Regions from separate parts of the Hydrogenophaga defluvii genome, predicted to be linked through region 1. Evidence: predicted binding sites of a transcription regulator. Region 1 holds the regulator's gene; the other holds the start of a gene.
The links. Region 1 encodes NrdR, which represses ribonucleotide reductase genes. Its sites were predicted from a motif close to CACNANATNTNGTG; they were not measured.
Positions count from the first base shown of each region.

Region 2: a site for NrdR is predicted at 1,562-1,575, ahead of ACFQU0_RS18435 (ribonucleoside-diphosphate reductase subunit alpha). Genes of this name have one in related genera too.

Region 1 covers NZ_JBHTBZ010000032.1:92,124-95,522, reverse strand. Annotated here, with positions in the region: gene ACFQU0_RS12220 (lytic transglycosylase domain-containing protein) at 1-22, shown strand, start outside; ZMP/ZTP riboswitch at 72-200, shown strand; gene glyA (serine hydroxymethyltransferase) at 252-1,496, shown strand; gene nrdR (transcriptional regulator NrdR) at 1,499-1,948, shown strand; gene ACFQU0_RS12205 (pilus assembly FimT family protein) at 2,039-2,635, shown strand; gene ACFQU0_RS12200 (type IV pilin protein) at 2,632-3,075, shown strand; gene ACFQU0_RS12195 (PilW family protein) at 3,038-3,399, shown strand, end outside.
Region 2 covers NZ_JBHTBZ010000068.1:23,155-26,553, reverse strand. Annotated here, with positions in the region: gene ACFQU0_RS18445 (sigma-54-dependent transcriptional regulator) at 1-750, shown strand, start outside; gene ampD (1,6-anhydro-N-acetylmuramyl-L-alanine amidase AmpD) at 740-1,303, shown strand; gene ACFQU0_RS18435 (ribonucleoside-diphosphate reductase subunit alpha) at 1,666-3,399, shown strand, end outside.

The DNA of each region.
Region 1 (3,399 bases):
GGCAACGGTCAACAAGTCTTGAAACCGGCGTCGGCCTGCGCCGATAGCTGACGGCGGCGCCTGATAAACTCTGCTCCGTGCGCAACTGGCGATAGGCCGGCAACCCCACAGGTTGTTGTGCTGACGTGGGACACCACTGGGAAGCGCACCGCCTGCGGGTCAACACCCCTGGCGTTCAGCCGTTCGCCTGGGCAGCCCCTGTCGGCGCTTGTGTTGCCGCACAGGGAATCATCTCGCCTGACTGCCACACCATGTACGACCGCAACATCCTCATCGAACAAACCGACCCCGAGCTGTTCAAGGCCATCCAGCTGGAAAACGCCCGCCAGGAACACCACATCGAGCTGATCGCGAGCGAAAACTACGCTTCGCCTGCCGTGATGGCCGCTCAGGGCACCCAGCTCACCAACAAATACGCAGAAGGCTACCCCGGCCGCCGCTACTACGGTGGTTGCGAGTACGTGGACATCGCCGAACAGTTGGCCATCGACCGCGTCAAGCAACTGTTTGGCGCCGACGCCGCCAACGTGCAGCCGCACTGCGGCGCCTCCGCCAACGAGGCTGTGTTCCTGGCCTTCCTTAAGCCGGGCGACACCATCATGGGCATGAGCCTGGCCGAAGGTGGCCACCTCACCCATGGCATGCCGCTGAACATGTCGGGCAAGTGGTTCAACGTGGTCAGCTACGGCCTCGACAAAAACGAAGCCATCGACTACGACGCGATGGAAGCCAAGGCCCGTGAGCACAAGCCCAAGCTGATCGTGGCAGGCGCTTCTGCTTACAGCTTGCGCATCGACTTCGAGCGCTTTGCCCAGATCGCCAAGGAAATCGGCGCCATCTTCATGGTGGATATGGCCCACTACGCCGGCCTGATCGCCGCTGGCGTCTACCCCAACCCGGTGCCCCATGCCGATGTGGTGACCTCCACCACCCACAAGAGCCTGCGCGGCCCGCGTGGCGGCATCATTCTGATGAAGGCCGAGCACGAGAAGGCCATCAACAGCGCCATCTTCCCCGGCCTGCAGGGCGGTCCGCTGATGCACGTGATCGCAGCCAAGGCCGTGGCCTTCAAGGAAGCGCTGCAACCCGACTTCAAGGTCTACCAGCAACAGGTGGCCAAGAACGCCCAGATCGTGGCCGAAACCCTGACCCAGCGTGGCCTGCGCATCGTCAGTGGCCGCACCGAGAGCCACGTCATGCTGGTCGACCTCCGCGCCAAGGGCATCACCGGCAAGGAAGCCGAAGCCGTGCTGGGCAGCGCGCACATGACCATCAACAAGAACGCGATTCCCAACGACCCGGAAAAGCCCATGGTCACCAGCGGCGTGCGCATCGGTACCCCCGCCATGACCACGCGCGGCTTCAAGGATGAGGAAGCCCGCATCACGGCCAACTTGATCGCCGACGTGCTGGACAACCCCCGTGACCCGGCCAACATCGAGGCCGTGCGCGCCAAGGTCAACGCCCTGACCGCCCGCTTCCCCGTCTACCGCTGATCATGAAGTGCCCGTTCTGCGGCCATGCCGAGACCCAGGTGGTCGAGACGCGTGTGGCCGAGGACGGGGGTTTCATCCGGCGTCGGCGCCAGTGCGGCGCCTGTGAAAAGCGTTTCACCACCTACGAGCGGCCCGAGGTCAGCTTTCCGGCCGTCGTGAAGAAGGACGGTCGGCGCATCGACTACGAACCGGCCAAACTGCGCGCCAGCCTGGCGCTGGCGCTGCGCAAACGCCCGGTCAGCATGGAGCAGGTGGACAGCGCCATAGAACGCATCGAGGAAAAGCTGCTCAACCTCGGGCAGCGCGAAATCCCCTCGCACCGCCTGGGCGAAATGGTGATGCGCGAACTCAAGAAGCTGGACAAGGTGGCCTACATCCGCTTTGCCAGCGTCTACCGCAGCTTTGAGGACATCGACGAATTCAAGAACCTGGTGGACGAAGTTCGCAAGTAGAACGGCGTCCCTCCCTCCAAGACGACACAATTCTTGAGTGTGTCTTTCAGGCTTTTGTCTTAGGCTTCCTCTCCATCGAGGGGAGGACACATGGAACAACAAGGCCTGAAAAAGTGCGGCCAGGTGCCCCATGCCGGCATCTGGACACGGGGTCGGCACCACACACGTGGTGTCACCTTGATCGAAACCCTGATCACCGTTTTCCTGCTGTGTTTGTTGGCGTTCATCGCCCTGCCGACCTGGCAAACACACTTGCTGCAAAAGCGGCTCGAAAGCGCCGCCGAAACCTACCGCCAGCACTTCCAGTGGGCGCGCAGCCACGCGATGCGTTCGGGGCAAACGGTTTCCATCCGGTTTGCCAGCGATGCCAGCGGCAGCTGCTACATCGTCTTCACCGGCCCTGAAACCGCCTGTGGATGCACCGCGGCAGCAGCCCAATGCGAGGCACCTGCGCGCCTGTTGGTCAGCGAACACCTTCCGGCCGAGCGGCACATCGCGATGCAACCCAAAAGCGTGAGCCAAACCTTCCGTCTGGGCCCATTGCACGGGACGGTCACGCCCACCCCGGTCATCGTGTTCAGCGGCCCCAACGGCCAAACCCTCCACGAAGTGGCCAACCGGCTGGGCCGCACCCGCAGCTGCAGCCCACAGGGCAGTCTGCCGGGCTGGCCTGCCTGCACCACATGAGCCGGCCCGACATGGGGCGCGGCTTCACACTGGTGGAGATGCTGATCACCCTGGCTGTGGTCGGCATCCTCGGAACCCTGGCCTACCCCTCGTACCGAGACCACGTGCTGCGCGCCCGCCGCAGCGAGGCCTTCAGTGCCCTATCGGCCGTGGCACAAGCCCAGGACCGCTGGCGAGCCACACACACCCGCTATGCCGGCTCACTTGCCGACCTGGGGCTTGAAGCCACCAGCGGCCCGGGACGCTACTACCAGATCGAGCTTGAGACCCATGAATCCCACAGCCACAGCCACTTCATGGCCATCGCCCGTGCCACCGGCACTCAACGCGCCGACACCCGCTGCGTCCTGCTGCAGCTCGGCCAGCACGGCCAACAACAGCTGCGCACCGCGCACGACCACCGTGGCGAAGACACCACCTCACACTGCTGGCCAAGCTGAAGCACACCGCACACGGCACCGGCCGCAGCGCTGGCAAACGGGCCTGACCCTGGTGGAGTTGCTGGTGGGCATGGCGCTGGGGTTGGTGGTGGCCGGCGGTGCTCTCGCCCTGTTTCTGACCGAACTCCAGACCAGCCGGCGGTTGCTGCTGGAAGCCAGGCTGGGACATGATTTGCGCGCTGCCGCCGACCTCTTGGCGCGCGACCTGCGCCGGGCCGGCCACTGGGAGGCGTCCACCACCTCGGATGCCAACACCAACCCACACGGCGCCATCGAGCTGGACGACGCCTCGCTGGACGGCCTCTTTCGCCGCGTCCGCTACAG
Region 2 (3,399 bases), on a different contig from region 1:
TTCCAGGCGGCCCACGGCGGCACGCTGTTTCTGGACGAAATCGGCGACCTGCCGCTGGCCATGCAGGCCAAGCTGCTGCGCGTGGTGCAGGAGCGCCAGGTGCGCGCACTGGGCGCCGTGCAGGAAGACAACATCGACGTGCGCCTGGTCAGTGCCACGCACAAAGACCTGGCCGCCGAGGTCAAGGCCGGTCACTTCCGCCAAGACCTGTTCTACCGGCTCAACGTGATCGAGGTGCGCATGCCTGCCCTGCGCGAACGACGCGAAGACCTGCCCCAGCTGGTGCAGGCGCTGCTGCGCCGCATCTGCACCGAGTCGGGCCAGCACCTGCCCCTGTTGGACCCTCTGGCGCAGGACTGGCTGAACCACCACCCACTGCCCGGCAACGTGCGCGAGCTGGAGAACCTGCTGCACCGCGCGCTGGCCCTGTGCGACGGACAGATCATCACCCTGAACGACCTCAGCGACGGGGCCGGCGAATGGGCCGAGACACCGACGCCTGACGCCCCACCAACGGCCAGCGACGAGGCCCTGCCCGAGGCCGCAGCGCCGCCCGCCGCCGCACCGTCGGACCTGCAGGCTTTTCTGGACCAGCAGGAACGCGAGGTGCTGGTGCGTGCGCTGCGTGAGGCCAACTACAACCGCACGTTGGCCGCCACCCGCCTGGGCCTGAACCTGCGGCAAATCCGCTACCGCATCCAGCGCCTGCAAATTCCCATGCCCAAAGACGCCGTGGACCATGACGAGTGAGGTGGCGCCCCACTGGCTGCCGGGAGTGCGCCACGTGCCGTCGCCCAACTTCGGCCCCCGACCCGACCCGACCGACATCTCGCTGATCGTGGTGCACTCGATCAGCCTGCCACCGGGCTGTTTTGGTGGCGGCGAAATCGAAGCCCTGTTCTGCAACCGGCTCGATTGGGACGACCACCCCTATTTCCAGACCATCAGGGGCATGGAGGTGTCGACACACTTCCTGATTCGTCGCACGGGCGAGGTGGTCCAGTTTGTGGCCTGCGACCAGCGCGCGTGGCACGCCGGCCGCTCGCACTGGGCGGGACGCGACAACTGCAACGATTTCTCCATCGGCGTCGAGCTCGAAGGGCTGGAAGGTGGCCTGTTTGAGCCCGCGCAATACGGCGCACTGGTCGACCTGTGCCAGCGCCTGGCCCGGCGTTACCCCGTGCGCGCGGTGGCCGGCCACGAACACGTGGCCCCCGGCCGCAAGGCCGACCCAGGCGCCGGCTTTGACTGGGCCCAGCTGCAAAACCGGCTGGCGTGGCCGGCCCGGTGTTTTCCCCAATAGCGGCAGCCCCGATCTGGAAAGGCCCGCGCAGCCTCCACGCACCGAAGGCCCCCCAAAGCCCAAGCCCGGTGCGGGGTACAGCAGCAAATGGCGCTCCAAGGCCCGTGGCAAGCCGTTTCCAACACGCACACAGGCTTGGCCATTGGCGCCCACAGGCCCGAGCAGAAACTGCCATTTTTTCTCGCTGAAGCGCGTCTTTTTTTGCCTATTGAAAACTGGGTCGATACACTACCTGTAGTGGCTTGTCGGAAGTTGACACACTAGCTATAGTGCCTTCCGAGATTCTCGACCACGCCGAACATCCGCCGCTGAGACACCCCCATCGACAGCGCCAGGCCCAACAACATCCCAAGAGGAAGCCCATGCAGATCACCGAATCCAGCCCCACCCACGCGTCCCTGGCCGCCCAGCCTGCGGCGACCCAGGCAAGCCGCGCTCAAAGCGCAGACGCGCTGTCGCATTACCAGATCATCCGCCGCAATGGCGCGGTGGTGCCGTTTGCGCCCAACAAGATCGCGGTGGCGCTGATGAAGGCTTTCCTGGCGGTGCATGGCACCCAGGGCGCCGCTTCGGCCAGCGTGCGTGAAGACGTGGACCAGCTCACGCAGGCCGTGGTGCGCGCGCTCATGCGTTCGCGCCCCAGCGGTGGCACCTTCCACATCGAAGACGTGCAAGACCAGGTGGAACTGGGCCTGATGCGCAGCGGCCACCACGAAGTGGCGCGTGCCTATGTGCTGTACCGCGAGCGCCGCGCGCAAGAACGCGCCCAGCAAGGCGTGCCCGCTGCCGCTGCCGCACCACAACTGCACGTCACCGATGGCGGCCAGCGCGTGCCGCTGGACATGGGCCACCTGCAAACCCTCATCGCCGGTGCCTGCGCCAACCTGGGCGCTGACGTGAAGCCCGAGCCCATCGTCACCGAAACCCTGCGCAACCTGTATGACGGCGTGCCGCTGGAAGAGGTGCACAAGGCCTCCATCCTGGCGGCCCGCACCCTGATCGAAAAAGACCCCGACTACACCTACGCCACCGCGCGCCTGCTGCTGCACACCATCGTCAAGGAGGTGTTGGGCGAAGAGGTGTTGTCTGCCGACATGGCCGCGCGCTACGCCGACTACTTCCCCGGTTTCATCAAGAAGGGCGTGGAAAACGAACTGCTCGACGAAAAGCTGCTGCAGTTCGACCTCAAGCGCCTGGGCGCCGCCCTCAAGGCCGAGCGCGACCAGGGCTTTGACTACCTGGGCCTGCAAACCCTGTACGACCGCTACTTCCTGCACGTGCGCAAGACCCGCATCGAGCTGCCGCAGGCTTTCTTCATGCGCGTGGCCATGGGCTTGGCGCTCAACGAAATCGACCGCGAAGCGCGCGCCATCGAGTTCTACGAGGTGCTGTCCTCGTTCGACTTCATGTCGTCCACCCCCACGCTGTTCAACAGCGGCACGCTGCGCTCGCAACTCTCCAGCTGCTACCTGACCACGGTGCCCGACGACCTCGACGGCATCTACGAGTCCATCAAGGAAAACGCGCTGCTGAGCAAGTTTGCCGGTGGCCTGGGCAACGACTGGACCCGTGTGCGCGCCCTGGGCTCCCACATCAAGGGCACCAACGGCGAATCGCAGGGCGTGGTGCCCTTCCTCAAGGTGGTCAACGACACCGCCGTGGCTGTGAACCAGGGTGGCAAACGCAAGGGTGCCGTGTGCACCTACCTGGAAACCTGGCACCTGGACATCGAAGAGTTCCTGGAGCTGCGCAAGAACACCGGCGACGACCGCCGCCGCACCCACGACATGAACACGGCGAACTGGATTCCCGACCTGTTCATGAAACGCGTGATGGAAAAAGGCATGTGGAGCCTGTTCTCGCCCAACGACGTGCCCGATCTGCACGACCTGTTCGGCACCGCCTTTGAAAAGGCCTATGTGGCCTACGAAGAAAAGGCCGCGCGCGGCGAGATCAAGCCCTACCGCCAGGTGCCCGCGTCTGACCTGTGGCGCAAGATGCTCTCGATGCTGTTCGAGACCGGTCACCCCTGGATCACCTTCAAGGACGCCTGCAACGTGCGCAGCCCGCAGCAGCACGTGGGCGTGGTGCACTCG